2 regions of the Stenotrophomonas tuberculopleuritidis genome follow, and region 1 is predicted to be linked to the other one. Evidence: predicted binding sites of a transcription regulator. Region 1 holds the regulator's gene; the other holds the start of a gene.
What was found. Region 1 encodes FliA, which starts transcription of late flagellar genes. Its sites were predicted from a motif close to TAAAGTTTNNCNNNCNNNGGCCGATAA; they were not measured.
Positions count from the first base shown of each region.

Region 2: a site for FliA is predicted at 12,494-12,520, ahead of Q5Z10_RS21140 (GGDEF domain-containing protein). Genes of this name have one in related genera too.

Region 1 covers NZ_CP130831.1:2,264,482-2,280,039, forward strand. The annotation lists gene Q5Z10_RS10675 (chemotaxis protein CheA) at 1-1,016, opposite strand, end outside; gene Q5Z10_RS10680 (response regulator) at 1,062-1,427, opposite strand; gene Q5Z10_RS10685 (STAS domain-containing protein) at 1,424-1,732, opposite strand; gene Q5Z10_RS10690 (chemotaxis protein CheW) at 1,855-3,150, opposite strand; gene Q5Z10_RS10695 (ParA family protein) at 3,147-3,929, opposite strand; gene motD (flagellar motor protein MotD) at 3,934-4,947, opposite strand; gene Q5Z10_RS10705 (flagellar motor protein) at 4,949-5,689, opposite strand; gene Q5Z10_RS10710 (chemotaxis protein CheA) at 5,816-7,645, opposite strand; gene Q5Z10_RS10715 (protein phosphatase CheZ) at 7,648-8,253, opposite strand; gene cheY (chemotaxis response regulator CheY) at 8,253-8,645, opposite strand; gene Q5Z10_RS10725 (RNA polymerase sigma factor FliA) at 8,703-9,446, opposite strand; gene Q5Z10_RS10730 (MinD/ParA family ATP-binding protein) at 9,443-10,330, opposite strand; gene flhF (flagellar biosynthesis GTPase FlhF) at 10,317-11,966, opposite strand; gene flhA (flagellar biosynthesis protein FlhA) at 12,112-14,211, opposite strand; gene flhB (flagellar biosynthesis protein FlhB) at 14,208-15,338, opposite strand; gene Q5Z10_RS10750 (putative bifunctional diguanylate cyclase/phosphodiesterase) at 15,443-15,558, opposite strand, start outside.
Region 2 covers NZ_CP130831.1:4,632,618-4,648,175, reverse strand. The annotation lists gene Q5Z10_RS21195 (FUSC family protein) at 1-176, opposite strand, end outside; gene Q5Z10_RS21190 (efflux transporter outer membrane subunit) at 180-1,640, opposite strand; gene Q5Z10_RS21185 (efflux RND transporter periplasmic adaptor subunit) at 1,637-2,554, opposite strand; gene Q5Z10_RS21180 (DUF1656 domain-containing protein) at 2,551-2,760, opposite strand; gene Q5Z10_RS21175 (MarR family winged helix-turn-helix transcriptional regulator) at 2,863-3,318, opposite strand; gene folE (GTP cyclohydrolase I FolE) at 3,580-4,191, shown strand; gene Q5Z10_RS21165 (DUF3375 domain-containing protein) at 4,301-5,770, shown strand; gene Q5Z10_RS21160 (DUF4194 domain-containing protein) at 5,757-6,458, shown strand; gene Q5Z10_RS21155 (ATP-binding protein) at 6,475-9,855, shown strand; gene Q5Z10_RS21150 (sulfite exporter TauE/SafE family protein) at 9,925-10,704, opposite strand; gene Q5Z10_RS21145 (YchJ family metal-binding protein) at 10,776-11,168, shown strand; gene Q5Z10_RS21140 (GGDEF domain-containing protein) at 11,150-12,451, opposite strand; gene egtB (ergothioneine biosynthesis protein EgtB) at 12,598-13,869, shown strand; gene egtD (L-histidine N(alpha)-methyltransferase) at 13,866-14,852, shown strand; gene Q5Z10_RS21125 (lytic murein transglycosylase) at 14,937-15,558, shown strand, end outside.

The sequences.
Region 1 (15,558 bases):
GGCAGCATGCGCACGCCGATCACCGCTTCCTGCAGGTCGCGGGTATTGCGTTCCAGCTGGTCCAGGCCGGCGAACAGGCTTTCGGCATGGACCGGGTCCAGCGCGTGCGAGACCTGCTTGAGCATGGCCTGGGTGATGACCAGTTCGCCGACCAGGTTGATCAGCGCATCGACCTTGTCGACGCTGACGCGGATGGAGGTTTCTGCTTCGGCGCTGGCGCCGCTGCCAGGGGCCGGCGCGGCTGCCGGCGCGGCTGTGATCGGGGCGGGCGCGGCGGCAACCGGGGCCTGGGTGGCCAGGCTCGGCGGCGCCGCCGGACGGATGTCCAGTTCGCAATCGTCCAGCACCCAGGCAAAGGTGTCTTCGATCTTGCTGCGCGGGACCTTGCCGACCAGGCCAAGGTCCCATGCCAGGTGTGCTTCGAGCGGGTCGAGCTGGGCGAAGCCCGGCAGGCGTTCCATGCGTGCGGCCACCTGCAGCGAACCCAGGTGTTCCAGTTCACGGATGATGCGCAGCGGATCGTTGCCGCTCATGAACAGCGACGGCGCCGGGGTGAAGCCGATCTGCCACGCTTCCGGGGTGTCGTCCACCTTGATGGCGGCCGCCGCCGGCGCGCTGCTGGCGGCCTGGCCGGACAGCACCGCTTCCAGCCGTGCCTTCACTGCTGCGACGGCGGCGGGGTCGGCGGCCTGGCCGTGCTCGGCCTCGCGCAGCAGGGCGCGCAGCACGTCCACCGAGGACAGCATCGCGTCCACCGCCGCGCTCTCCAGCGCACGCTTGCCGGCGCGCAGCTCATCCAGCAGCGTTTCCAGCACGTGGGTCAGGCCGGCGATGGCATCGAAGCCGAAGGTGCCGGCGCCGCCCTTGATGGAGTGGGCGGCACGGAACACCGAATTGATGATCTCCGCGTCCTGCTGCCCCGATTCCAGGGCCAGCAGGCCAGCCTCCATGGCGTCGAGGCCTTCGCGGCTCTCCTCGAAGAAAGTGGCGTGGAAGCGTTGCAGGTCCATGCTCATGGCAGTGGCGATCCGGAAGCGAAGAGGGGGAACAGTGCGAGGCGATCAGCCCAGCACTTTCTGCACGGTGGCGACCAGCTGTTCGGGATTGAACGGCTTGACCAGCCAGCCGGTGGCGCCGGCGGCCTTGCCTTCGGACTTCTTGTCCGCTGCCGACTCGGTGGTCAGCATCAGCATCGGCGTGAACTTGTAGTCCGGCAGCTGGCGCAGTTCGCGGATCAGCGCGATGCCGTCCATGTTCGGCATGTTGACGTCGGTGACCACCGCATTGAAGCGCTGGCCCTTGGCACGACCGAGCGCGACCGCGCCGTCTTCAGCTTCTTCGACGGCAAAACCGGCCGAGGTGAGGGCGAAGGAAACCATCTGGCGCATCGACGCCGAATCGTCCACCACCAAGATACGTGCGCTCATGCAGCGTTCTCCACAGATTTCAGGTTGTCATGGGGTACGTCCAGGCCCAGGGCCTGGGTGACGCCCAACAGGCGTGCAGCGTCACGGAAGGTTGCAGTGCAACCGTGGAAGCCGGTGCCCAGGCCTGCCTCGCGGCGGGCCTGTACGAAGGCACACAGCACCTGCACGCTGGCGGTGTGGATGCGACCGACCTGGCTTGCATCCAGGGTCAGCTCGCCTGCTTCCGCCACCAGGGGCGAAAGGCGGTTCTTGAGCTCGGTGCTGCTCTCGATGCCGAGATCCTCACCCAGTTCGACAGTGCTCATCGTTGCTCCGGACAAACGGTTCCGACATTCATAACGGCAGCGGGGGCGGGTTCTTTAGGGCTGTATCGGTCGCCGGGCGGGGGAGCCCATCGTGGCCAGGCGTGGAAGAGCGGTCGGCGGCCTCAGCCCAGCAGCTGGGTGGCATCGAGCAGGATCATGGGGCGCTGGCTGATCCGGGCGACGCCGCGGAACAGTTCATTGGAGATCTGGCAGATGCGCGCGGTATCGGGCGGTTCGATCTGCGAGTCGGTGAGGTTGGCGACATCCTCCACGGCCGACACGCGCAGGCCGAGGGTCTCGCCGTCCTCTTCCAGCACCACGATGCGGGTCTGCGCGTCGTCGGCGGCCGAGGCGGCGCCCAGATGCAAGCCCAGGTCCATCACCGGCACCACCTGGCCACGCAGGTTCATGATGCCGAGCATGGCTGGCGCGGTACCGCGCAGCGGCAGCAGCGGTACCGGCAGCACGACTTCCTGCACCTTCAGCAGTTCCAGTGCATAGGCCTGGCTGCCGCAGCGCAGGCGCAGCCAACGCGAGGTGCGCTCGCTGGCACGGCGGCTCTGCGGGTGCGGGCTGCTGGCCGGTTGATGCGCCTGGGCCTGCAGTTCCTGCCAGGTGCCAGGGCGGTTTGCCGCCGGTGCATCCACGGCCACCCGCGGCGGCGGCGCCACCGCGGCGCGTGCCGCAGGCGCCGGAGCGGCTGCGGCGACCCGGGCGATCGGTGCCGCCGGCGGAGGGACCACATCGCCGACGGCGGCGGCCTCGAACGCCGCCTGCAGCCCGGGGCTGTCGGTGTGCGCGAGGCTTTCGGCGGCGTCGGTCTCGTAGATCACCTCGTCCGGCAGGTCATCCCAGGTGGGTTCGGGTGCGGGCGCGGTTGCGGTTGGGGTTGCGTCCGCCGGGCATGGCCCGGCGCCACCGGCGGTGTCGAAGGCGGCATCGGCGGAGACGGTGCCGGTCTCGTAGATGACGTCGGCGGGCAGGTCGTCCCAGGTCGGTTCGCGTTCGGCGGTTGCGGTTGCGGTTGCGTCCGCCGGGCATGGCCCGGCGCTACCGGCGGTGTCGAAGGCGGCATCGAGTTCGGGGGCGACGGTGCCGGTCTCGTAGATGACGTCGGCCGGCAGGTCGTCCCAGGTGGGTTCGGGTGCGGCGGCGGTTGCGGTTGCGGTTGCGTCCGCCGGGCATGGCCCGGCGCTACCGGCGGTGTCGAAGGCCGCATCGGCGGCGACGGTGCCGGTCTCGTAGATGACCTCGGCGGGGAGGTCGTCCCAGGTCGGTTCGCGTTCTGCGGCGGTCGCGTCTGCGTCCGCCGGGCGGGGCGCGGTGGCGGCGGGCGCGGCGTCGCTGCGGGGCGCCGACGCGATCGCGTCGCCGAGCAGTTCGTCGAGGTAATCGTCGAGCAGGCCGGTGCTGTTCATGCGGCCTGCTCCAGCACGCGCGCGTCTTCGCCGAGGATCCAGTTCAGCGCACGCCGGTAGGCCGCGAGGCCGCGGCCGGGATAGTCCTCGCCGAGGCTGGGCAGGGTCAGGCCGGCAGCATTGCTGATGCGGGTGTCGATCGGGATCGCGTCTTCCCAGACGCGGCTGCCGTGCCGGTCCTGCATCGCGCGCAGCGATTCGTTGCCGGTACGGGTGCGGCGGTCGAACAGGGTGGGCAGGATCGAGATCGGCAGCGGACGGCGGCGCGAACGCTCGACCATTTCACCGGTGCGCACCATGCCATCCAGGCCATGCAGGGCCAGCGGCTCGGCCTGGGTCGGGATGATCAGGCGGTCGGCAGCGGCCAGCGCGTTGATCATCAACAGGCCCAGGGTCGGTGCACAGTCCAGCAGGATGTAGTCGTGCCGGTCCTGGTGGCGGGTCAGGGCGTTCTGCAGGGCCAGGCCGAGACCCGGCTGGTTGGCGCTGCGCCGTTCCAGCGTGGCCAGCGCGGACTGCGCGCACACGTAGTCCAGCCCGCCGATGCGGCTGGCGTGGCTGAGCGTGGAGAGATCGGCCGGCGGCGCGCCGAACAGCTCCAGCACGCCGCTGGGCGGCGGCTCGATCGGCACGCCGAAGGCGCGGGTCAGCGAGGCGTGCGGGTCGAGGTCGATCAGCAGCACGCGGTGGCCGAGCGCGGCCAAGCCGCGACCGAGGGCGAGGGTGGTGGTGGTCTTGCCGACTCCGCCCTTCTGGTTGGCGACTGCCCAGATGCGCATCGGATTACTCCTTCATTGCAGGGGGAACGGCGGCGCCGACGCGGCTGCCAGCCGGCACCGGCGGCAACTGCACCGGTGCGATGGGGGAAGCGGGACCGGCAGCCGGCGTTGCGGCCGGCTGTGCGGGGGCGGAGCCGGCAGCGCCGGTGGCGGCGTTCAGGCGCTCGCCCAGGGGATCGACTGCGTGGCTGGTGTCGGCCAGGATGATCACCATCACCCGCCGGTTGCGGTTGCGGCCCTGCGCGCTGTCGTTCTCTTCGCGCGGGCGGAACTGGCCGTAGCCGACCATCGCCAGCCGTGACGGCTGCAGGCCCTGGTCGGCGAACAGGTGCACCACGCTGGCGGCGCGCCCGGCCGACAGTTCCCAGTTGGACGGGAACGTCGCGGTGGCGATCGGGACGTTGTCGGTGTGGCCTTCCACGCGCACGCTGTTGGGCACGTCGCGCAGCACCCCGGCCAGGCTGGCCAGGGTCTGCCGCGCGTGTACGTCCAGCGCGGCCGAACCGGTCGGGAACAGGATGTCGCTGTTGATCTCCACCTCGATCCACAGCTCGGTGCGGCGCACGCTGATCATGCCGCGATCGATCAGCGGTGCCAGCGCGGCGGTCAGGCGGTCGGCGATGCTGTTGAGCTGGCGCTCGGCACGCGCGATCTGTTCCTGGTTGTGCACCGACACCGGCATGCGCATCTGCGAGGCCATCGACGGCAGCAGCGTGGGATCGTGCGATGGCGCCGGTGCCGAGGGGCCAATCTTGGTGCCGGACTTGATCACCGACGGGCTGTCCCATCCGCCGCCCTGCACCTGCTTGTTGCCCACCTGCACCGGGTTGATGGTGCGCGGTGCCCCCCCGAAGGCATCGGTGAGGGCGTCGGCCATGATCCGGTACTTGCCTTCGTTGACCGAGGAAATCGCGTACATGACCACGAAGAAGGCGAGCAGCAACGTCATCAGGTCGGCATAGGGGATGGCCCATGCCTCGTGATTGGCGTGCTCTTCGTGGTGCTTGCGGCGGGCCATGTCAGTGCAGGAAACCGGAGAGGTTGGTTTCGATGTTGCGCGGGTTCTCGCCCTGGGCGATCGAGATCAGGCCTTCGATGACCATCTCGCGGTCGCGGCTGTTGTGCGAGATCACGCTCTTGAGCTTTGCCGAGATCGGCAGGAACAGCAGATTGGCCGAGGCGATGCCATAGATGGTGGCGGTGAACGCCGCGGCGATGCCGTGGCCGAGCTTGCTCGGGTCGGCCAGGTTCTTCATCACCGCGATCAGGCCGAGCACGGCGCCGATGATGCCCAGCGTGGGCGCGTAGATGCCCATCGCCTCGAACACCTTGGCCCCGGCCTGGTCCTGGTGTTCCTGGCTGCTCAGCTCGATTTCCAGCATGTGCCGGATCGATTCGGGCTCCACGCCATCGACCAGCAGCTGCAGCCCCTTGCGCAGGAACGGGTCCTGCTGCGCCTCCACCTGTGCTTCCAGGCCCAGCAGGCCCTGGCGGCGGGCGATGTTGCTCCATTCCACGATCTGCTGGATCAGCTCGCGGCGGTCGCTGTGCGGCGGGCGCACGACCCAGCGCACGATCCTGAAGGCATGCTTGAACACCGCCGGGGCCGTGTGCAGCAGGATGGCGGCGATGGTGCCGACGATGACGATCACGAACGCAGCAGGCGACCACAGCGAGGCCAGGCCGGCGCCCTTGAGGATGCTGCCACCGACCAGCGAGGCCAGGGCGAGGAAAAGTCCAATGAGGCTGAGTCTATCCATGGGTCCGGTATCGGCGTGTATGAATGGGACTTGAGACACCGGTAGATCGCGTACAGACGGTGGTCACAGTTTTCGGGTCGCCGGCAAGGGCAACGCCAGGCAGCGCCGGGCCATGCCCGGCGGGATTCATCTCAGCCCGTCCACATCGAGGATCAGCGCCATGCGGCCGTCGCCGATCAGGGTGGCGCCGGCGTAGCCGCGCAGGCCGCGCAGCGCCTTCGGCAGCGGCTTGATGACCACTTCCTCGCGGCCGCGCACCTGGTCCACGACCAGGCCGAAACGCGCTTCACCGGCCTGCAGCACCACGATGGTCAGCAGCGACGAGGCGGCGGGCGTCACATCCAGCCATTGCCGCAGGTCCACCAGCGGCAGGGTGTGCGAGCGGCGGTCCAGCACGGCACGGCCGTCGAACCAGCCCAGCGAGGTGCGCGGCGCGTGCAGCACTTCCATCACGCGCGCCAGCGGCAGCGCGTAGACATCCTCGCCGGCCTGCACCAGCAGGGTGGGCAGGATCGCCAGGGTCAGCGGCACGCGGATCAGGAAGCGGCTGCCGCGGCCCAGTTCGGACTGGATCTGGATCTGGCCGCTCAGCTCGCGGATGCGCGACTGCACCACGTCCATGCCGACGCCACGGCCGGAGATGTCGGTGACCTGCGCCTTGGTCGAGAAGCCCGGCAGGAACACCAGGTGCAGGCATTCCTCGCTGCTCAGGCGGGCGGCCGCTTCCGGATCGATCAGGCCCTTCTCGCGCGCCTTCGCGCGCAGCTTTTCCGGATCGATGCCGGCGCCGTCATCCTGTACTTCGATGCTGACATAGTCGCCTTCCTGCTGCGCCGACAGGCGCACGTGGCCCATCCGCGGCTTGCCCTGCGCCTCGCGCAGGTCGGGCATTTCCACGCCATGGTCGATCGCGTTGCGTACCAGGTGCACCAGCGGGTCGGCCAGCGCTTCGACCAGATTGCGGTCGAGCTCGGTCTCGGCACCGATCAGCTCCAGGTCCACTTCCTTCTTGAGCGACCGCGCAACGTCGCGGGCCACCTTCGGGAACCGCGAGAACACCTTGCCGACCGGTTGCATGCGGGTCCGCATCACCGCCGACTGCAGCCGTGCGGTGGCGATGTCCAGGGTGGACACCGCACGATCCAGCTCTTCGTCGCGCAGGCGCGTGCGCAGGGTCTTCAGGCGGTTGCGGGACAGCACCAGCTCGCCGATCAGGTTGACGATGGCATCCAGGCGCTTGGTGTCCACGCGCACGGTGTGCTCGGCTTCGGCAACCGGCTTGTTGGCCGCCGGCCGCGCGGCCGCTGCCGCCGGCGCTGCAGGTCGCGGCGCCGCTGCGACCGGCGCCGGCGCAGGAACCGCGCTGGCGCCCGGGGCGGCGCCGCCGTGAAGCTGGTCGAGCAGGGCTTCGAACTCGTCCTCGCTGATCATGTCGTCGGCCTTCTTCGCCGCCGGCGCCACCGTGGTCGGCGCCTTGCCGCCATGCAACTGGTCGAGCAGGGCCTCGAATTCGTCGTCGGTGATCAGGTCGCCGGTGCCGGCCGCTGCCGGCGCCACCGCTGGCGCCGCCGCGGCGCCGCCCTGCACGTCGAACTGGGCGACCAGTTCCGGCGGGGCGTAGCCCGGTTCGCTGCCGGAGGACACCGCATCGAGCATCGACTGCAGGTAATCCAGCGATTGCTGGGCCGCATCGAAATGATGGGCCTGCAGCACGGCCTGGCCGGCGCGCGCGGCGCCCAGCGCCTCTTCGGCGGCGTGGCACAGTTCGACCATCGCGGTGATGCCGAGGAAGCCCGCGCCGCCCTTCAGCGTGTGGTATCCGCGGAAGACCGCGTTGAGCTGTTCGTTGTCCTGCGGTGCCTGTTCCAGCGACACCAGCTGTTCGCCGAGGCGATCCAGGATTTCCTGTGCCTCGATGATGAAATCGGCAGTGATGTCGTCGGCTACCGCGCCCATGGTTACAGCCCCAGATCCGACAACAGGTCGTCGGCGTCGTTCTGCGAGACCGCGTGGCGGTCCAGTCCCTTCAGTGCCGGCCCGGCCAGTTCCGGGGCGGTGCGATGCTGTTCCGGCGGCAGCCCGAGCGCGCCGAAACCTTCGTGCACGCGGCGGACAATGCCCACCACGCGGCGGATGATCTGCCCGGTCAGGTCCTGGTAGCTCTGGGTCAGGGCGATCTCGGTGAGGTTGTGGCGGATGCGCTCAAGCTGTGCATCCTGGCCCGGCTGCAGGCCATCGGCGCGCAGCTGCTCGGTCAGGCTGCGGCATTCCTCGGCCAGGTCCAGGGTGCGATGGGTGGCCTGTTCGGTCATTGCCACCACGTGATCCAGCCGTGCGCAGGCGTCGTCCAGTTCGCCGGCTTCGTCGGGCACGGTCGGCAGCTCGCCCAGGGCCTGGCCCAGTTCGCGCGCCAGCCGCGAAAGGCCGCTCATCATCGGCTGGGTGCGTGCCGCCACCAGACCGTCGATGCGCTGGCGCCAGGCCGCTTCGTCGCCGGATTCCAGCGCGTCCAGGGCTTCCTGCAGGCGCTGGGCGAGGGCATTCTTGTCGACCGTGGTATCCATCAGGCGCTGGCCGCCAGGCGTTCGAAGATCTTGCCCAGCTTTTCTTCCAGGGTCTGCGCGGTGAACGGCTTGATGATGTAGCCGTTCACGCCGTTCTGCGCGGCTTCGATGATCTGCTCGCGCTTGGCTTCGGCGGTGACCATCAGCACCGGCAGGGTCTTCAGCTTGGCATCGGCACGGATCGCCTTGAGCAGTTCGATGCCGGTCATCACCGGCATGTTCCAGTCGGTGACCACGAAGTCGAACGGCTGGCTCTGCAGCAACGACAGCGCGGCATGCCCGTCCTCGGCTTCGGCGGTGTTGGTGAAGCCCAGATCGCCCAGCAGGTTCTTGACGATACGACGCATGGTCGAGAAATCGTCGACGATCAGGATGCGCATGTTCTTGTTCAAAGCAGAGTTCCTTTGTTGTTCAGCTCTCGAGCCCGGCGTCGGCCATCTCGAGCATGTTCATTGTTCAAGGCCGGCATCGGCGGCCTCGAAAATCTTCAACCGGCCACGCAGGCGCAGCACTGCCTGGCCGTGGATCTGGCAGACCCGCGATTCGCTCACCCCGAGCACGGCACCGATCTCCTTCAGGTTCAGTTCCTGCTCGTAATAGAGCGACAGCACCAGCTGCTCGCGCTCGGGCAGGTGGCCGATGGCCTTGCCCAGCTCGCGACCGAACTCGCCGCGCTCCAGCACCTGCTGCGGGGTCGGGCCGCCCTGGGCGACGGTATCCAGCTCGCCCTGGTCTTCGATGCGCGATTCCAGGCTCAGTACCTGGCCGCGCGAGGCATCCTCCATCAGCCGCAGGTACTCCGGCAGCGGCATGTCCATGGCTGCGGCCACCTCGGTCGCGCTGGCGGCGCGCCCGGTGCTCTGCTCCAGCCGGCGGATGGTCGCTGCCGCATCGCGGGCGCGACGGTGCACCGAACGCGGCACCCAGTCGCCACGGCGGATCTCGTCGATCATCGAACCGCGGATGCGGATCGACGCATAGGTCTCGAACGAGGCGCCCTGGTCGGCGTCGTAACTGCGCGAGGCTTCGATCAGGCCCATCATGCCGGCCTGGATCAGATCGTCCACCTCGACACTGGCCGGCAGTCGTGCGGCCAGGTGGTGGGCGATGCGCCGCACCAGGTCCGAATGCTGGGCGATGACCTCGTTCGCCGCCGAGCGCTGGACTTCCCTGTACTGGGCGGCGCCTTTCATGCGGCCACCCCACGCTGCTTGAGAATGCGTTCGAGGAAGAACTCGACGCCACCACGGGGTTCGGTCGGGGCCTGCCAGCGGGCGGTGCGGCGGGCGATCTCGGTGATCGCCAGCGCGGCCGGGCTGGACGGGTAGGCCTTCACCACCGGCTGCTGGCGCTGCACCGACAGGCGCAGCCAGTCATCCTGCGGCACGCAGCCCAGGTAGTTCAGCGAGACATCGGCCAGGAACTTCTCGCAGACGCGGGTCAGCTTCTCATACAGCACGCGCCCTTCGTTGGGGTCGCGCACCATGTTGGCCACCACCTGGATGCGGTCCACGCCGCGTTCGCGCGACAGCACCTTGATCAGCGCGTAGGCGTCGGTGATCGAGGCCGGCTCGTCGCAGACCACCACCACGGTGTCCTGCGCGGCCTGGCAGAAGGTCAGCACGCCGTCATTGATGCCGGCGGCGGTGTCCACCACCATGATGTCCAGCTCGCGTTCCAGTTCGGAGAACACGTTGACCAGGCCGACGTGCTCGGCCGGGGCCAGTTCGGCCATGTGCCGGCGACCGGACGCGGCCGGCACCACCAGCACGCCGTTGGGGCCCTCGATGATCACATCGTCCAGGCTGCAGCGTCCGGCGACCAGGTCGGCCAGGGTGTTGGTGGGGTTCAGGCCCAGGATCACATCGATGTTGGCCAGGCCCAGGTCGGCGTCGAGCAGCAGCGTGCGCTTGCCCATGCCGGCCAGCGCCACGGCCAGGTTGGCCGACACGTTGGTCTTGCCCACGCCGCCCTTGCCGCCGGTCACGGCGATCGTGCGCACAGGGCCCAGCGGCTCGCTGCGGGTGGCCGACAGCGGGAAGGTGGTGGTCAGCTTGGCGTACTCACGCGACGGCATGGTTCAACTCCGGGTTGCAGGGCATATCGGCCGCGCGGCGCAAATCTTCAAGGCGAAGTACAAGATTGGCTGCACTGGCGCGGTGCAGGTCGTCCGGGACGTCCTGGCCGTCGGTCACCCAGGTGATCGGCAGCTTGTGGTCCACCGCCACCGACAGGGCGTTGCCGAAGCGGCCGGTCTCGTCCAGCTTGCTCAGCACCAGGCCCTGCAGGTTGGCCGCGCCGAAGCGGCGCACCACCTCGTCCATGTCGCCGAAGCTGGTGTTGGCCGGCAGTACCAGCAGGGTGCGGACCTGGCGGGCCGCGCGCAGCCACTGCAGCTGGGCAGCCAGCGCGCGGTCGCGCGGGCCGAGGCCGGCGGTGTCGATCAGCACCAGCTTGTAGTCCTTCAGGCGTTCCAGCAGCTGGTCCAGGTCGGTGCCGCTGTTGGCCTCGTGCACCGCGATGCCGAGCTGGCGGCCGTAACCGTACAGCTGTTCGCGGGCGCCGATGCGCAGGGTATCGGTGGTGACCAGCGCGACATCGCGGGCGGCATGGGCTTCGGCGAAGCGCGAGGCCAGCTTGGCGATGGTGGTGGTCTTGCCGGCACCGGTGGGGCCGACCAGGGCGATGACGCCGCCTTCTTCCATCGGATCGACCGGCGCGATCGGCAGCTTGCGCGAGATCAGCCCCAGCATCAGGCCGCGGCCACGGTGGGCCTCGGTCTCCGGCGGAATCTGCATGGCCACGTCGCGGGCGATGCCGGCGTCGAAGCCGTACTCGTCCATCAGGTCCAGCGCGGTGGCGCGCACCGGGCAGCCACGCAGGCGCTCGTCGGTGAAGCGGTTCATCTCGCGCTCGATCACCTGGCGCATGCCGGCCACTTCCTGGCGCAGGTGGCGGATCTCGGCGTCATCCGGCGCGACCAGGGTCAATGCGGGGGCCACGGCCAGGGCCGGCAGCGGCGCCGGCGCGGCCTCGACCGCAGCGGCGGCGACCGTGGCGGCAGCGACCGGCACCGTCTCCAGGTCCGGCGCCGGCGCAGCAGCGGCTGCCATGGCCATCGGCAACGGCGGCGGTGCAGCGGCGATCGGTGCGGCGGTGTCTTCCAGCGGCGGATCGATCTGGAAACGGGCGCGGTTGATAGCGGCCGGCGCGACCGTCGCAGCGGCGGCCGGCGGGGCCACGATGGCCTCGGCGAACGGCGCGAAGATCTGTTCGGGCAGCGTCGATTCATTGACGGCGGCGCGGGCCAGGGTGGCGGCAAAGCCGGTGCTGCCGCGGGTCGGCACGATCTCGTCGGCGCTGTCCAGGGTGCGGCCGGTGGCGCCCACCGCGGCGCGGGCGAGGGCGGCGACCGCCGACGTGGTCGCGGCGACCGGCTCGGCGGCGGGGGTGCTGCTGCGGCGGCGGGTGACGGCAGCGATCACGGCATCGGCAGCGGTGCGCGGCTTCGGCGGCGGCGGCGGGGCCACCTCGCGGCGCGAGGCTTCCAGGGCGCGCTGCACGGCGCTCTCATCGTAGTTGGCGGCAGCGACGATCTCGATGCCTTCCTCGATCCGGCGGTTGGACAGGATCACGGCGTCGGGGCCGTGCTCCTTGCGCACCAGGTTCATGGCCGAACGCATGTCGGCGGCGACGAATCGTTTGATTTTCATGCTGTGGTCACGGGACGAAGTCGGCGGAGTGGCGGTCGGAGAACGCGGGTGGTCGGTGGTCTGCACGGTTCGGGTTCCCCTTGGAATCTGTCGGTTGCTGCGTTGTGGAGGTGGTGTCTGTTTTCTGGCGCGTCGGGAGGCGGCGTCAGCTGATCGTTCCGACCAGCTTCAGGCGCTTGTCTTCCGGCACCTCGCTGTAGGCCAGGACCGACAGCGACGGGACGCTGTGGCGGACCAGGCGGGCCAGCGCGGAACGCACCGGGCCCGGCACCAGCACCACCGCCGGCTCGTTCCTGGCTTCCTGCTTGCTGACACATTCGGCCAGGCTCTGGTGCAGTCGCTCAGCGAGTCCGGGTTCCAGCGCGGCGCCGTTGCCCTGCGTGGACTCCTGCAAGACACGTTCCAATTGCGGGTTGAGGGTGAACACCGGCAGCTCCGCCGACATTCCGGCGATCTCCTGCACGATGAAGCGGCCCAGCGCGGTGCGCACCGCCGCGGTCAGCGTGGCCGGGTCCTGGCTGTGCGCGGCGTGTTCGACCAGCGCCTCGGCGATCTTGCGCAGCTGGCGGATCGGAATGCGCTCGATCAGCAGGTTCTGCAGGACGCGCACCACCGCCGACAGCGGCAGCGCCTTGGGCGTCAGATCTTCGACGAGCTTGGGGGCACTCTTGGCCAGGTTGGCCAGCAGGTGCTGCACTTCCTCGTGGCCCAGCAGTTCCGGGGCATGCTCGCGGATCAGGTGCGACAGATGGGTGGCAACCACCGTGGCCGGGTCGACCACGGTGTAGCCCATGGTTTCCGCCTGGGCACGCTGGTGCGGCTGGATCCAGGTGGCGTCCAGGCCGAAGGCCGGGTCCTTGCCGGCGATGCCTTCCAGCGGGCCGAGCGCGCTGCCCGGGTCCAGCGCCAGTTCGCGGTCCGGATGGATGTCGGCGGTGGCCACCGGCACGCCATGCACCAGCACCCGGTAGCCATTGGCCGGCAGTTCCAGGTTGTCGCGGATGTGCACAGAAGGAATCAGGAAGCCTACGTCCTGGGTCAGCTTGCGGCGCACGCCCTTGATGCGTGCCATCAGCTCGCCGCCCTGGTTGCTGTCCACCAGCGGAATCAGCCGATAGCCCACTTCCAGGCCCAGCGGGTCGACCGGGCGCAGTTCGTCCCAGCTCAGTTCGGCGGTGGCCGCCGGCGCGGCGGGGCGGCCCAGCGCATTCAATGCAGCGGCGTCATTGGCGGCTGCATCGGCAGCCGGCGCCTGGCCCTTGCGGTACAGCTTCCAGGCGATGAAACCGAGGATCGCCGCCAGCGTCAGGAAAGCGACGTTGGGCATGCCCGGCACCAGGCCGACCAGGCCCAGGATGCCGGCGGTGATGGCCAGCGCGCGGTACTGGCCGAACACCTGGCCGGTCATGGCCTGGGCCATGTCCTGCGAGCGCGAGGCGCGGGTGACCAGCATCGCCACGGCGCTGGACACCAGCAGGGCAGGCAGCTGCGCCACCAGGCCGTCACCGATGGACAGCAGGGTATAGGTGGCGGCGGCATCGCCGAACGGCATGCCATGCTGCAGCACGCCCACGGCCAGGCCGCCGAGCATGTTGATGAACAGGATCAGGATGCCGGCGATGGCGTCGCCGCGGATGAACTTGCTGGCGCCGTCCATCGCGCCGTAGAAGTCGGCTTCCTCGCGGACTTCCTCGCGGCGAAGCTTGGCTTCCTCACGCGTCAGCAGGCCGGCGTTGAGATCGGCGTCGATCGCCATCTGCTTGCCGGGCATGGCGTCCAGGATGAAGCGCGCGGTCACTTCCGAGACGCGGCCGGCGCCCTTGGTGATGACCACGAAGTTGATGATGGTGAGGATCGCGAACACCACGATGCCGACCGCGTAGTTGCCGCCGATCACGAACTCGCCGAAGGCGGCGATGACCTTGCCGGCCGCGTCGTGGCCGTTCTGGCCATTGAGCAGGATGACGCGGGTCGAGGCCACGTTCAGCGCCAGCCGCAGCATCGTGGTGATCAGCAGCACGATCGGGAAGATGGTGAAGTCCAGCGGCCGTTTCACGTACACCACCGCCAGCAGCACCATCAGCGAGATGGCGATGTTGAAGGTGAACAGCGCATCCAGCACCGGTGCGGCCAGCGGCACCACGACCATCGCCAGCAGCGCCAGCACGATCAGCGGGGCGCCAAGACCCTGGCGGATCATCTCCAGCGCACGGCGGGTGTTGAACGCGGGGGCCTGCGCGCTCATGGGCGGCCCCCATTGCCGAATTCATCCACGGCGATCTGCGGTGCGGACGGCATCGGGCCGCTCCGCCAGCTGCGCAGCTGGTAGACGTAGGACAGGACCTGGGCGACGGCTGAATACAGTCTCACGGGGATTTCCTTGCCGAGTTGGCCTTCCCGATACAAGGCGCGTGCCAAAGGCGGGGCGGAGACGATGGCGACCTTGTTGCCGTCGGCCACTTCACGGATGCGCAGCGCGGTTTCATCCACCCCCAGCGCCACCACGGTCGGGGCGTTCATGGCCCCGCCCTCGTACTTCAGGGCCACCGCGTAGTGGGTGGGGTTGACCACCACCACGTCGGCGCTGGGCACCGCCTCCATCATCCGGCGGTTGGCCATCTGCTGCTGCAGCTGGCGGATGCGGCCCTTCACCTCGGGGCTGCCTTCACTTTCCTTCATTTCCCGGCGCAGCTCTTCACGGGTCATCTTCAGCTTGCGCATCCAGTTCCAGCGCTGGTAAGGCGCATCGATGGCCGCCAGCACCAGCATGGCGCCGGCGGTGGCCAGCAGCAGCTTCAGGGTGAAGCCCAGGCCATCGGCGATGGCCGTTTCCAGTGGCTGGTGGATCAGCCCGCGCAGCGTGTTGAACCCGGTCCAGACCACCAGGCCGGCGGCCACGCCGACAAACGCGATGCGCAGCAGCGACTTGGCGAACTCGGCCACCGCCTCGGCGCCGTACAGGCGCTTGAGGCCGGACATCGGGTTCAGGCGGTTGATGTCGGGCAGCAATGCCTTCTGCGACCAGCGCAGGCCGCCCATCAGCAGCGGCGCGACGAAGCTGGCCAGCAGGCAGACCAGCACCAGCGGGGCGATCGCCCAGGTCAGCTGCAGCAGCAGGTCGCCGAAGTGGCCGAACAGTTCCTTCGGGTTCTGGCGCAGGCTCTGCGGCGGGCTCAGGGCCTGCTTCATCCAGGCCGTGGCACCGCTGGTCATCGAAGCGCTGGTGGCCATCACCGCGATCACCCCGGCGCCGAACACGGCGGCCGTGCCCAGTTCACGCGAGCGCGGCAGGTTGCCCTGTTCACGGGCGTCGCGCAGGCGCTTTTCGGTTGGCTGTTCGGTCTTTTCGCCTGCGTCTTCGTTCTCGGACATCACGGGCACTGCGGCTGGGGTTGCCGGGGTGCATGCAAGAAGTGTTCCGTGATGCGGCCCATTGCAGGCCGCGCCGGCCGGCCGCCGCACGTGGCCCGGCGGCGTTACCGGGCGGGATCGTCCGTCGGCGGGTTCTGTGCCAGCTCCACCCGCGGCCGCGGCAGGTCGTGCAGCTGCATGAAACGGGCGGCGTCGACCGGGCGGCCCAGCAGGTAGCCCT
Region 2 (15,558 bases), 2.3 Mb from region 1:
TACACGCCCTTGGCCCGGGTCGGCCCCAGCAGCGGCTGGCTGACGATGTACACCGTGCCCATCGCCCAGTAGGGGCGCGACAGGTTGCCGGCCATGGCGATGTACAGCGCGACGATCGAGGCCAGGTAGGTCTTGATCGAGAACAGCCAGGCCTGGCGGTCGGTCAGCGCGTTCATCGCTTACCTCGCTGCCGTCGGTGCCGCGGCGGGTGCGGCGCCGTCCTGCCAGCCGCCACCCAGCACCAGGAAAAGATGGATCTGGTCGCGCGAGACCTGCGCTTCGGCGGCGGCCAGGGTGGCGTCGCTGCTGGCCAGGCTGCGGTCGGCGTCCAGGCTGGACAGGTACGGCGTGCGTCCGCCCTGGTACAGCCGACGGTTCTGCTCGGCGGCCAGCGCGGCCTGCTCCTGCGCCACGCGCAGCGACTGCAGCCGGCGCAGGTCCTGCGCATAGCGATCCAGCGCGGTCTGGGTCTCGCGCAGCGCCTGCAGCACCGTGTGGTCGAACTCGGCCAGGGCTGCATCGGCACCCGCCTCGGCGGCGTGGATGCGCGCATGCGTGCCCGAGGACGGCAGCGTCCACGAGATCAACGGGCCGATCGACCACTGCTGGGTCATCGGCGTGCCGAAGTCTTCCAGCAGGCCGGCGGCACCGGCCGAAGCACCCAGGCGGATATCCGGGTACAGCTCGGCGGTGGCGACACCGATCCGCGCGGTGGCCGATGCCAGCCTGCGTTCGGCCTGGCGCACGTCCGGGCGGCGCTGCAGCAGTGCGCGACCATCCCCGACCGGCAAGGGCTGGGCCAGGCTGGGGGCATGGGCGCAGTCGATCACGCCGGCCGGCAGTTGCCCCGGGGTCTGACCGAGCAGCGCCGCCAGCGAATAGGCCGCAGCCGAACGCTGCGCGCGCAGCGGCGGCAGTGCAGCTTCCAGCAGGGCCACCTGGGCATTGGCGCGGGCCAGTTCCGGCGGCGTGCCGCGGCCTGCGGCGATCAGGCGCTGGGTGACCGCGCGGCTGCGCTGCTGCAGCTGCAGCGAATGCTCGGCCACGTGCAGCTCGTGATTGGCGTGGCAGATCTCCAGGTAGCTGTCGGCGACCTCGGCCACCACACTGACCTGGGCCAGATCGCGCGCCGCCGCCACCGACTGCTCATCGGCACGCGCCGCTTCGGCGCCGCGCTTGAGCTTGCCGAACAGGTCGAACTGGTAGCTGACCGCGAACTTGCCGTCGGCCAGGTTGATCACCGGCAGCTCGTGCTCCTGCAGGAACGATTCGGCCGACAGCTGGGCGCGGCTGATCCCCGCCTCGGCCTCGTACTCGAAGCCACCGGCATCGAGCGCCTGTTCGTACACGGCGGCGGCGCGCCGCAGATGCGCATCGGCGGCCTTCAGCTCCACGTTGTCACGCAGCGCCTGGCTGATCAGCCCGTCCAGCACCGGATCGTTGTACAGCGACCACCAGCGGGCCGGCAGGGGCTGGTTGGCGGCGACCTGCGGGTTCTGCGTATCGATGAACGCCGCGTTGGCCTCCGGGCGCTTGAAGGCCGACCCTTCCGGCAGGGCGTAGTCCGGGCCGACCGTCCTGCACGCGGCCAGGCTGGCCAGTGCGAGGAGCAGGCCCAGGCGGGGCAGGGTCGCGTTCACAGGCCCGCCTGTGCCGGCGTGGTGCCGGCCTTGCCATCGTGCGGATGACGGCTGGTGTCCACGGTCACCGTGGCGGTGCGGCCAGCGATCAGTTCCACGCCCTTGGGCACCTCGTCGATGGCGATGCGCACCGGGATGCGCTGCGCCAGCCGCACCCAGTCGAAGGCCGGGGTCACGTTCGGCAGCAGGGTGCTGCCGTTGCTGCGGTAGCGGTCTTCGATACCGGCGGCGATGCTCTGCACATGGCCGCGCAGGGCGATGTCCTCGCCCATCAGGCGGATGTCCACTGCCTGGCCCGGGGCCACGCCACGCAGGCGGGTTTCCTCGAAGTAGCCGTCGATGCGGAAGGAACCGGTATCCAGCAGCGCCAGCACCGGCTTGCCGGCGACCACGTAGTCGCCCACACGCATGGTGCGGTCGTTGACCCGGCCATCCGCCGGCGCACGCACTTCGGTGCGGGCCAGGTTGAGTTCGGCCAGATCGACCGCCGCCTGGGCGGTAGCCAGCGCGGCCTGCGCGGCCTGCAGCTTGGCCCGGCGCACTTCCGCATCCTCGGCGGCAACCAGATCCTGCAGGCTGCGGTCACGGCCGATCTCGCGCCGCAACTGCGCCACCGAGGCCTGGCGCTCGGCCAGGCTGGCGCGGCTCTGTTCCAGCGCGATGCGGTAGCGCGCCCGGTCGATCACGAACAGCAGGTCGCCCTTCCTGACCGCCTGGTTGTCGGCCACCTGCACGGTTTCCACCAGCCCGGACACGTCCGGCGCCACCTGCACGACATCGGCGCCGACATGGGCGTCGCGGGTCCACGGCTCATCCATGTAGTAGACCCACAGCTGGCGCAGCACCAGCAGGGCAACAATCACGGCGGCGCCGGTCAGCAGCACCGGCAGGGTCTTCTTCACGATCTTGTTCACGATTGCATCCAACGCAGGAGGTGGAACAGCAGGCCCAGCACGATCCCGTACAGGGCCAGGTTGAACAGCGCCGGATGCCATACATGGCGATAGGCGCCGGCACGCTGCAGCAGCGCGTGCAGGCCGCTGTTGACCAGATAGGCCAACACCATCAACCCCAGCAGGGTTGGAACGAACACTCCGTGGAGACTGAATTCACCGGGCATTGGAAGGGGCGGGGGCGAGTGGGGGAGGGAAAACGAAACAACAGCAACGGGCAACAGCCGCTGGCGCGTACACGGCAGCGGCGGATTCCAGCGGCAACGGCCTTACGTGATGCGGTCGGCGGCCTCGGCCAGCAGGCGCCATGCCTTCAGCACGGCGTGCAGTTCATCCATGGACAGCTCACCGAACACGTCCTGGCGCAGGCCGATCAACTGGTCCTCCAGTTCACTGACCAGCGCGTGGCCCTCGTCGGTCAGCCACAACAGGTTGGCGCGGCGGTCGCTGGCATCGCTTTCGCGGCGTACCAGCTGGCTGGCGCAGAGTTTGTCGAGCAGGCGCACCAGCGAGGGACCTTCCATGCCCAGCTGCTGGGCCAGGGCGACCTGGCGGATACCGCCGCCGGAACGGCCGATCATCAGCAGCGGCATGGTGCAGGCCGTGGAGATGCCATAGCTGCCCAGCCGGCTGTCGGCCAGGCGCTGCCATTGCCGCCCTGCGTACAGCAGGCCGGAGCTGAGCTGCATCTGCAGCACGGTGCGCTCGTCGAGGGGTCGGTCCATAAGAGATAGATAGGATACTACTAATTTCATTCCTATCAATAGCGTTTGCTGAATGGGATGGGTGCAGTGCACTGAGGAAGGCGTTGCGCCTGTGTGCTGGTGGTCGGGGTGACGCAGGGCCGGACGGTCCTGCGCAGCCCCCTCTCCCACTCCAGACCGATAGCAGCAACGCGCCGAAACGACCCCGATGAACCGTCCCCACAGGACGACCCACCCCCCGGTCGGGTACGATGCTCGCCCCCCGTTCGGGCGCTGTATGCAATGAGCAAGAACAACGAAAAGGCTGCCCCGCAGGGCGATGTGACCCAGGCCGACGCAGAGGCTGCAGTGCGCACCCTGCTGCGCTGGGCCGGTGAGGATCCGTCCCGGGAAGGCCTGCTGGATACCCCGCGCCGTGTCGCCGAAGCCTATGGCGACTGGTTCAGCGGCTACCGCGACGACCCGCGCGCCTACATGGAGCGCACCTTCGAGGAAGTGGCCGGCTACGATGAACTGATCGTCCTGCGCGACATCGAATACGAAAGCCACTGCGAACACCACATGGCGCCGATCATCGGCCGCGTGCACGTCGGCTACCTGCCGGCCGGCAAGGTGGTGGGCATCAGCAAGCTGGCCCGCGTGGTGGAAGCCTATGCGCGCCGTTTCCAGGTGCAGGAGAAGATGACCGCGCAGATCGCCCAGTGCATCCAGGACGTGCTGCAGCCGGTCGGCGTCGGTGTGGTCGTCGAAGGCGCCCACGAGTGCATGACCACCCGCGGCATCCACAAGCGTGGCGTCAGCATGGTCACCTCGAAGATGCTGGGCAGCTTCCGCGAGGACGCCCGTACCCGCGCCGAGTTCCTGCGTTTCATCGAAGTGGGCGGCAAGCGCTGAGCGCCGTCGCCCCCCGGTGGCGGCCCGTGGTGGCCGCCGCCTTCGCCGTGCCGGTGCCGCGCTGTGGCGCGCGCCGTCGCCACCGCGCCCTTTCGACCGACCTCGCTGCATGAAGCACCGCGAACGCATCACCCGCTACCGCCACCTGCGTGAACAGCCGCAATGGAAGCTGCTCGCTGCCGACCATGCCCCGGAAATCATCGGCCTGCTGCAGGGGCTGCTGATGGAAGGCGATCGCACGTTGCCGGCCTCGGTGCTCAATGAGCGCCTGCAGCGTGCGCTGGACCAGCTCAACGGCCATGAACTGTCGCGTGACCTGCCGCGTACCGCGCAGGCCTACATCGCGCACTGGCTGGCGCAGGGCTGGCTGGAGCGCCGCCTGCCCGACGGGGCCGACCAGGAGCAGTACGAGCTGTCGACCCAGGCGCTGCAGGCGATCCGTTTCGCCGACAGCCTCGAGCAGGCCCGCGTCGCGGCCACCGAAAGCCGCCTGGCCCTGGTGATTGAACAGCTGTCGCAGCTGGCCGCACAGACCGAGGCCGATCCCGATGCACGCCTGTCCGCGCTGCGCGACGAGCGTGACCGCATCGATGCCGAGATCGCCCGTGTGGGCGCCGGCCGCGTCACCGCGCTGGACGGCAAGCGCGCGCTGGAACGCACGCGCCAGATCATCGGCCTGGCCGACGAGCTGACCGAAGACTTCCGCCGGGTGCGCGATGACTTCGAGCAGCTCAACCGCGATTTCCGCGAACGCATCATCGACGACGAAGGCGAGCGGGGTGACGTGCTGTCCAAGCTGTTCGAAGGCGTGGACGTGATCGGCGAGAGCGATGCAGGCCGCAGTTTCCAGGCCTTCTGGCGGCTGCTCAACGATGCCGAGCAGAGCGCCCAGCTCGATGCTGCGCTGGAGACGCTGCTGACCCGCGGCTTCGCCCGGCGCCTGGACCGCAACGAACGCAACTTCCTGCGCGGCTTCACCAGCACCATGCTCGAGCGTGGTGGCCAGGTGCATGACGTGCTGCAGAACTTCGCGCGCAGCCTGCGCGGCTTCGTGCAGAGCCGCGGCTACCTGGAGCAGCGCCGTCTCAACCAGCTGCTCAAGCAGGCGCAGTCCGAAGCCCTGGCCCTGCGCGATGAGTTCCCCGCGCAGCGCTCGATCGGCCGCGATCTGCAGCTGACCACCAGCCGCCTGCGTTCGTGGTCGCAGTGGAAGCTGCACGATCCACGCACGGTCCAGGTCGACGGCAGCGTCGAGTACAACGATGCGGCCAGCATCAGCCTGGAAAGCGTCGGCGATCTGGTCGCCTCGTCGGAAATCGACTTCCGCACGCTGCGGCTCGACCTGCATGAACTGCTGGGCACCCAGCCGCGCTTGAGCATCGCCCAGGCGCTGTCGCAGCGCGAAGCGCCGCAGGGCCTGGGCAGTGTCATCGGCTATCTGTCGCTGGGTACCCGCTTTGGCAACGTGATCGCTGGCGAGCAGGAAATCGCCACCTGGCGCGGTGGCGATGGCCAGGTGCGCCGCGCCCGTATTCCGCTGGTTTGGTTCACCCAGGAGAAACGCCATGAGCTGGCATGAAGACCCCATCGACGCACCGCATGCCGACCTGGCCGAGGATGCCTACGAGGCCGAGCCGGCACCGGTCGCGGCCCAGCCCCGGCGCGGCAACGACGTGTATTACCTGGGCGACACCGGGCGCCTGCCGTTGGATGCGCGTCGCGCGCTGTGCCAGCTGCTGATCGGTCCCAGCATCGACCAGCTGCGCCACGCCAGACTGTGGCCGGCGCTGATCCGCAGCGAGGCCGGCATCCGTTCGGCGCTGTCGGACCTGTTCCTGGAACTGGTGCTCGACCGTGACAGCGGCGTGGCCTTCACCCGCCAGGCCGACACCGAGGACGTCGATGCGCCGGTGCTGCTGCGCACCTCGCCGTTGACCTTCATCGATTCGGTGCTGCTGCTGTACCTGCGCCAGCAGCTGGGCGAAGCCGATGCGCGCGGCAACCGCGCGGTGGTCGCCGAAGCCGAAATGGCCGAAGCCCTGGCCATCTACGAAAAGAACCTGTCCACCGACCGGGCCGGCTTCAACCGCCGTGTCGCCTCGGCAGTGCAGAAGATGAAGGACAACCACATCCTGACCCGCCTGGCCGGCCAGGAAGACCGTCATGAAGTATCACCGGCACTGAAGCTGCTGTTCTCCGCGGAAGATGTTTCCCAGCTCTCGGCGGTGTACCGCCAGCTGCGCGAAACCCCGGCCGCCGAAGCCTGAGAGACCCGAGCACCGCATGGCCATTTCCAAGCACACCCCCGCCCTGTTCAACGACGGCTTGCCGGACCCGCGCCTGCAGCAGTTCCGCATGCGTCGCCTGCAGGTGCACAACTGGGGCACCTTCAACGGCCTGACCGAAGTGCCGATCGCCGAGCGCGGCTTCCTGTTCGTCGGCCGTTCCGGCTCGGGCAAGTCCACCCTGCTCGATGCGATGTCCGCGCTGCTGACGCCGCCGGCGATCGTCGACTTCAATGCCGCCGCGCGTGAAGCCGAGCGCAGTGGCCGCGACCGCAACCTGGTGTCCTACGTGCGGGGCGCGTGGGCCGACCAGCAGGATAGCGGCACCGGCGAGATCGCCACCCAGTACCTGCGCAAGGGCGCAACCTGGACCGCACTGGTGCTGGAGTACCGTGCCGGCGACGGCCGCGTGGTCAGTCTGGTACGCCTGCTGTGGATCTCCGGCAGCGGTACCGCCGCCGCCGACGTGCGCAAGCACTACATGATCGCCGAGCGTCCGTTCGACATCGCCAAGGACCTGGGCGGCTTCGATCTGGACCTGCGCAAGCTCAAGCAGAAGCTGGCCGAAGTGCATCACTTCGACACGTTCTCCGGCTATGCGGAACGCTTCCGCCACCTGCTCGGCATCGACAACGAGATGGCGCTGCGGCTGCTGCACAAGACGCAGTCGGCGAAGAACCTGGGCGACCTCAACGTCTTCCTGCGCGACTTCATGCTCGATACGCCGAAGACCTTCGATGCGGCCGAGCGGCTGGTCAGCGATTTCGCCGAGCTCGATGGCGCGCACCAGGCGGTGGTGACCGCGCGGCGCCAGGTCGAAACCCTGCAGCCGGCGCGCGAGCACTACCGCGAGCTGCAGGCGATGAGCCGCCGCCGCGGCGACGACGAAGCGCTGAAGCTCGGTATCGACAGCTTCCGTGAAAGCCGCCGCCAGCTGCTGATCGAGGCGCGCCTGCGCGAGATGGATACCCGCGACCGCGGCCTGCTGGGCGAGGAAGCACAGCGCCGCGCCGCGCTGGACAACCATACCGAGCGCCTGGCCGAGCTGGAACTGCAGCGCCGCCAGCAGGGCGGTGAACGCATCGAGGAACTGGAACGCGAACAGGGCCGCGCCGAAGCCGAGCGCGACCGCCGCGTGGCCAAGCAGGCGCAGGTCCGTGATGCCGCGCTGAAACTGCAGGCGGCACTGCCCGACGACGCCCACGGCTTTGCCGAACTGGTCGCACGCGCGCAGTCCGAACTGGAAGACCGCCAGCGCGCCTCCAGCGCCCTGGACGATGCCATCAGTGAGCGTCTGGGCGGCAAGCGTGATGATGAGCGCCGCTTCACCGAGGTACGCGGTGAACTGGAGGCGATGCAGCGCACGCCCTCCAGCATTCCCGCGCCGATGCAGAAGCTGCGCGCGCGCCTGGCCGAAGAGACCGGCATCCCCGAAGCCGCCTTGCCGTTCGTAGGCGAACTGATCCAGGTCCGCTCGGAAGAGCAGGGCTGGCAGGGCGCGATCGAGCGCGTGCTGTTCGGCTTCGCGCAGTCCCTGCTGGTCGACGACAGGCACTACAACGAAGTTGCCGAATGGGTGAACCGCACCCACCTGGGCATGCGGTTCACCTACTACCGTGTACGTCGCAACGAGGAAGCATTTGCCCGCGAGCCGTCGGCCAAGTCGCTGCTGCACAAGCTGGAACTGCGCGACCACGTGTTCGAGGGCTGGCTGCGGCGCGAGCTCGGCAAGCGCTTCGACTACGAATGCGTCGACGCCAGGCAGCTGCGCAGTGTCGACCGCGGCATCACCCGCGAAGGCCAGGTCAAGCATCCGGGCGACCGTTTCGAGAAGGATGACCGCAGCGCGGTGGGTGACCGCCGGCGCTGGATCCTCGGCTTCAACAACCGCGACAAGCTCGGCGCCTTCGAACGCGAGGCGCAGGAACTGGCCAAGCGCATCGCCGACTGCGACAGCGACATCGCGCGCCTGCGCAGCCAGCGCGACCTCGACAACGAGCGCCGCCTGGCCTGCCACCAGCTGGTGGGCATCGACTGGAACGAGATCGATGTGGCCGCCCCGCAGCAGCGCCTGGCCGACATCGAAGCCAGCCTGCACGACCTGCGCGAGGGCAACGCCGACCTGGCCCGCCTGGCGCAGCAGATCGACGCCACCCGCGCCGACATCGAACAGGCCCGCCGCACCTACGAGGACACCCGCGTCGAACGCGGCCAGCTGGTGCGTGAACGCGACCGTCTGGACCGCGCGCGCCAGCAGAGCCGGGCGCTGGTGCTTCCCGACCTGGCCGAAGCGCAGGAAGCCGGCCTCGCCGAACGCCTGCAGGAACAGGGACCGCTCAGCCTGGAAACGCTGGAAGCGCACATGCGCCAGGTCAGCAATGCGCTGAACGAACAGCTCTCCTCGTCACAGCAGGACGTCAACCGCATCGAGAACCTGCTGCTCGGCTGCTTCCGCCGCTTCATCCAGCAATGGCCGGAGGAATCGGGCGACTTCACCGTTTCGGTGGCCTCGGCCGAGGATTTCCTCGCCCGCCTCGAGCGCCTGGAGCGCGACGGCCTGCCGCAGCATGAGGAACGCTTCTTCGATCTGCTGCAGAACCAGAGCAAGAACAATCTGCTCGCGCTGCAGCGGCACAGTGCCGAAGCCCGCAAGTCGATCGGCCAGCGCCTGGACGAGGTCAATGCCAGCCTGGAGCAGGTGCCGTTCAACCGCGGCACGCTGCTGACGATCGAACTCAGCGACCGCCGCCTGCCCGAAGTGCTGGAGTTCCACCAGCAGCTGCGCGAGGTGTTGTCGCAGCAGCAGACCGAGCAGCGTGATCTGGCCGAGACCCAGTTCACCGTGCTGCGCCAGCTGGTCAACCGGCTGGGTTCCCAGGAAGGCGAGGACAAGCGCTGGCGCGAGCTGGTGATGGACGTGCGCCTGCACGTTGAGTTCATCGGCGTGGAGCTGGATGCGGAGACGCGCCAGCAGGTCGAGATCTACCGCAGCGGCGCCGGCAAATCCGGTGGCCAGCGGCAGAAGCTGGCCACCACCTGCCTGGCCGCCGCATTGCGCTACCAGCTTGGCGGCGCCGACAGCCAGCTGCCCAGCTATGCCGCAGTCGTGCTCGACGAGGCCTTCGACAAGGCCGACAACGAGTTCACCGCGCTGGCAATGAACATCTTCGACAACTTCGGCTTCCAGATGGTGGTCGCGACGCCGCTGAAGTCGGTGATGACGCTGGAGCCGTTCATTGGCGGTGCCTGTTTCGTCGAGATCAGCGGCCGCCACGACTCGGGCGTGCTGCTGATCGAGTACGACGAAGAAGGCAAGCGTCTGAAGCTGCCCGAGCGCAGCCGTCAGCAGGCCACGGAACCGGAAGAAGCCGAAGCCTGAGGCCCGACCGGGCAGCGCCGGGCCATGCCCGGCGTAGCCCCGAAGGGTCGCGCCGGCCAAGACCTGCCTTCACGTACCGCGGAACGTATCCCACGCCATCCGCGCGATCAGCACCACCACCAGCCCCACGAACAGCTTGCGGATGAAGGGCGTGCCGCCCTTCAGCGCCAGCCGCGTTCCCACCACCGAGCCGAAGATGTTGGCCGCCGCCATCGGCAGTGCGAACAGCCACAGGATGTTGCCGGTCGGCACGAAGAACGAGATCGCCGCCACGTTGGTGGCCAGGTTCACCACCTTCGATGCCGCCGACGCGCGCAGGAAGTCCAGCCCGAAGAAGCGCACGAACAGGAAGATCAGGAAGCTGCCGGTGCCTGGTCCGAAGAAGCCATCGTAGAAGCCGATCGCCGCACCGATGGCCAGCGCCGTGAGCAGTTCCCTGCGGCCGATCTCACGCGGCCGGTGCAGCGCGCCGAAGTCCTTCTTCCACAGCGTGTAGGCCAGCATTGCCAGCAGCAGTACCAGCACCAGGGGGCGCACCGCGTCCTTGGGCAGCAGGCTGACCGCAGTGGCGCCCAGGAACGAGAACACGAAAGCGGTCGCGGCCGCGAACAGCACGGGCTTCCACGGGAAGCGCACGTTGCGCGCATAGCGCCACGCCGCCGCGCCGGTGCCGAACATCGAACTGAACTTGTTGGTGCCGAACAGCATCGCCGGGGTCTGCTGTGGCAAGACCGTAAACAGGCCCGGCAGCTGCACCAGTCCGCCGCCACCGACGGCCGCATCGACCAGGCCGGCGATGAACGCGATCAGCACCAGCCACCACAACTCAGGGGGAACCAGTTCCAGCACGACGATCCAGCACAGGGGGGCGCGACAGCATACGCCTGTCGCCGGGCTCCCGCCCGCGCGACAATGGCGGCATGAAACGAATGCCTGCCGATCCCTGTCCCTGCGGCCTGGCTGCGGACTACGCAGCCTGCTGCGGCCGCTTCCACGCCGGTGAGGCCGCGCCCGACGCCGAGCGCCTGATGCGCTCGCGCTACAGCGCCTACGTGCGCCAGCTGCCGGACTACCTGCGTGCCACCTGGCATCCGGACACCCGCCCGGCCGAGCTGTCGCTGCAGGACGCGCCGGGCCAGCGGACCCACTGGCTGGGGCTGACCGTGCAGGAGCACCGGCTTACCGGCGAGGACAGCGCCGACGTCCGCTTCATCGCGCGCTATCGCATCGGTGGCGGCAGCGCGGTGAAGATGGCCGAGCACAGCCGTTTCCTGCGCATCGACGGCCGCTGGTTCTACCTGGACGCGGTCTGAGCGGTGCCGCCGCGGACGGCCAGCACGCGCTGGCCGCCGTGTGCGCACAGCCGGTTGCGGCCTTCTTCCTTGGCCGCATACAGGGCCTGGTCGGCGGCCTTGACCACCGCCGCCGGGCGCGGATCGATGCGGCTGTCGGCCAGGCCGATGCTCACCGTCACCTGCACCACCACACCACCACCGCCACGGCCGCGCTGCTGCTGGCCCAGTGCATCGTCACGGCTGCGCGTGGCCCGGTCGCGCAGCTGCATCCGGCTGTCCTCGATGGTCCTTCGCAACGCCTCCAGCGCATCCACGCAGGCCGCTGCCGGGCGGTCCAGGAACACCACCGCGAATTCCTCGCCGCCATAGCGGAACGCACGGCCGCCATCGCCCACCCGTGACAACCGCGACGCCACCAGCTTCAGCACGTCATCGCCGGTGTCATGACCATGGGTATCGTTGAACTTCTTGAAATGGTCCACGTCGACCATCGCGATGCTGTAGGTGCCGACGGCCCGCTTCAGGGTCTCGTTGAACGCGCGGCGGCCGGGCAGCCCGGTCAGCTCGTCACCGAAGGCCATGTGGAAGGATTCCTGCACCGTCGCGGCCAGCATCAGCAGCAGCGCCGCCACGCTCAGTGCGGGCAGCAGCGCCGGCTGCAGGAAGATCCGCGGCAGCATCCACCACAGGCACAGCAGCGCCAGCAGCATCGCGGTATGCAGCGGCCGTGGCCGGCGCCATGCCTGCCACCCCAGCGCAGCGGTGGCCAGCAGGAACAGCAGCCCCGGCACCTGCGCCAGCGCGTTCCAGTCACTCGGAATCCAGCCGAAGTGCCGGTTCGACAGCAGGTCGTGCATGCCCTGCGGCTGCTGTGCAGCCAGCAGGATGAAGGCCGCGACCACCACCCCGGTCAGGATCGCCCGCAGCAACAGGTCCTGGCGGCGCCGGCCACGTTCGGGCCACAGGGCATGCACCGCGAACAGCAGCGGCAACCAGGCGGAGATCGCGTGGAAGCGCAGCGGCGTCAGTGCGGTGACACGGCCCGTGCGCAGGTAGTGACCCAGGTCCTGGTGCAGTACCGCAAAGGCCACCGCCACCAGCAACAGCAGGCACAACGTGCGCACCTGGTTGTACAGCAGCGCCAGTCCCGCGCCCAGGCAGGCCAGCAGCCAGGGCAGGATGCGCTGCCCGGCGCGGGCGACGTCATCCCCCTCCAGGCTCGCCCACAGCACCAGCGCGACCAGCACGGCTGGCAGCACGAACAGGTAATGCGCAGGCTGGCGGAGCGGATGAGGGGGCACGCGGAATTCCAGCGCGGTCACGCAGCGGCCGCAGCATTGCCGTTAGCGGCGCGCGCACCGGCATCTTGAACGCGCAGCCATGGATGTGAAAAGAACGGCACCGGGCCATGACATCGCGCTCACCGCTCCCGACCCAAGCTGGGCGCATGGACAGCGCAACCACCGCCGTCGCTGCCCCGCAGCGTGATCTCGCCCGCCACTTCACCCGCGTGCGCACCCGCAGCGTGCAGCTGGCGGCACCGCTCAGCCCCGAAGATGCCCTGCTGCAGAGCATGGCCGATGCCAGCCCGGCCAAGTGGCATCTGGCACACACCACGTGGTTCTTCGAGCGCTTCGTGCTGGCCAGCCAGCGCGGCTACACGCCGTGGGATCCGGCCTGGGACTACCTGTTCAACAGCTACTACAAGAGCCTGGGGCCCGCCCACGCGCGGCCACAGCGCGGGCTGCTGTCACGGCCATCGCTGCAGCAGGTCCAGGACTACCGCCAGCACGTCGATCGACAGGTGCTGTCACGGCTGTCCAAGGGTGATCTGGACAGCGATGCCCTGCAGCACCTGCAGCTGGGCCTGCAGCACGAGCAGCAGCATCAGGAGCTGCTGCTTACCGACATCAAGCACGCGTTCTGGTGCAATCCGCTGCAGCCGCCGTATCGCGAGGACCTTGCCACCCGTGCGGGTGCTGCCAGCGCGCAGGGGTGGGTTGAACAGCGCGAACGCATCGTCAGCATCGGCGCGCCTGCCTGGCCGCACCACGCCGCCTTCGCCTATGACAACGAATCGCCGGTGCACCGCGTCCTGTTGCCCGCGCACGCCCTGGCCGAGCGCCCGCTGAGCAATGCCGAGTACCGCGCGTTCATCGATGCCGGTGGCTACCGCGATCCACGCCTGTGGCTGAGCGAGGGCTGGGCACTGCGCGAGGCCGGGCACTGGCAGCATCCGTTGTACTGGGATGATGCGCTGCTGCGCGAGTACACCCTGGGCGGGTGGCGGGAGCTGGATCCGCATGCCCCGGTCTGTCATCTCAGCTACTACGAGGCCGACGCCTGTGCCCGCTGGTATGGCGCGCGCCTGCCCAGTGAATTCGAGTGGGAAGCCGCCGCTGCCGCGCAGCCCGCCGACGGCCATTTCGCCGATGACGACCAGCTGCATCCACAGGCCGGGCAGGGTACGGGCCTGCGCCAGCTGTTCGGTGATGTCTGGGAATGGACCCACAGTGCCTATGGCGCCTATCCCGGCTTCCAGCCGTTCGCCGGCAACCTGGGCGAATACAACGGCAAGTTCATGTGCGGGCAGTGGGTGCTGCGCGGCGGCAGTTGTGCCACACCGCGCGGTCATGTGCGCGCCAGCTATCGCAACTTCTTCATGCCGCCGGCGCGCTGGCAGTTCTCCGGCCTGCGTCTGGCAAAGGATCTTCCATGAGTACCGTACAGGACGCGCTGCAGGCGCTGACCGACCTCACCCCGGGCCGCCAGCAGATCCTGGCCGATGCTGTGGCCGGTCTCTCCCATGCGTCGCGCCAGCTGCCGTCCAAGTACTTCTACGACGCGCGCGGCTCACGCCTGTTCGAGCAGATCACCCAGACCCGCGAGTACTACCCCACGCGCACCGAACTGGCGTTGCTCGAACGGGTGCTGCCGGACATCGCGCAGGCGGTGGGGCCGCACGTGCACGTGGTCGAACTGGGTAGTGGCAGCGGCCGCAAGACCGCGCGGCTGCTGGCCGCCCTCCGCGACCCGGTGGCCTACACACCCATCGAGATCTCGCGCGCCGCGCTGCTGTCCAGCATCGACCACCTGGCACCGGCGCTGCCGCAGGTGGAAATGCTGCCGGTCTGTGCCGATTTCACCCGGCCGGTGCAGGTCCCGGTGCCGGCGCGCACTGCAGCACGGCGTCTGCTGTTCTTTCCCGGTTCCACCCTCGGCAACTTCGCCACGCCTGAGGCGGTCGAGCTGCTGCGGGCAATGCGCCAGACCATGGGCGCCGACGGCCTGGCCCTGGTGGGGATCGATCTGCACAAGGATCCGGCCCTGATCGAGGCGGCCTACAACGATGCCGACGGCATCACCGCTGCCTTCACCCTGAACCTGCTGGCCCGCCTCAACCGCGAGGTCGGCAGCGACTTCGACCTCGAAGGCTTCCGCCACCAGGCACGCTACAGCACGGCGCGGCTGCGCATCGAAACCGACCTGGTCAGTCAACGCGAACAGGATGTGCATCTGGATGGGCGTACCTTCCACTTCAGCGCCGGCGAGCCGATCCGTGTCGAGTACAGCCACAAGTACACCGACGCCAGCTTCGACCACCTGCTGCAGCAGGCGGGGCTGCAGGTCGCCGCGCAGTGGAATGCCGCCCACCCTGCCTATGGCCTGCGCCTGCTGCGCCCCAGCGCCCCGCCACGGTAGCGCAGGGCCAGGCCTGGCGGCGGTGCCTGTCGCACCGCCCCAGCGCGTTACCATGGTGCCCGCACCGGCAACACGGAGGACGCCATGCCCATTCTGACCACGCTCGGCCTGGCCGCCGCGCTTGCCGTGCCGGTGGCCGCGCCCGCGACGTCGGCGCCGGCCGATCCTGCCTTCGCCAGCTGCATGGCCCGGCTGCAGTCCAGCGCTGCGACCCAGGGCATCACCGCTGAGCGTTTCAGTGCGATCACCGCCGGCCTGCAGCCCGATCCCAGCGTGTTGCCGCTGCTGGATGCGCAGCCGGAGTTCACCACCCCGATCTGGGATTACCTGGCCGCACTGGTCGATCGCCAACGCGTGGAAGACGGCCGCGTCCAGCTGCAGCAGCATCGTGAGCTGCTGCAGCGCGTATCGGCGCAGTACGGCGTTGACATGGCCACCATCGTCGCGGTCTGGGGCGTGGAGAGCGATTACGGCCGGGTATTCGGCAAGCGTCCGCTGCTGCAGTCGCTGGCCACGCTTTCCTGTGCCGGTCGTCGGCAACCGTTCTTCCGTGGCGAGCTGCTGGCGCTGGTCAAGCTGATCGACCAGGGAGACCTGCAGGCGCAGGGCCTGACCGGCTCCTGGGCCGGTGCATTCGGCCACACCCAGTTCATGCCCAGCACCTACGCGCGCATCGCCGTCGATGGCGATGGCGATGGCCGCCGTG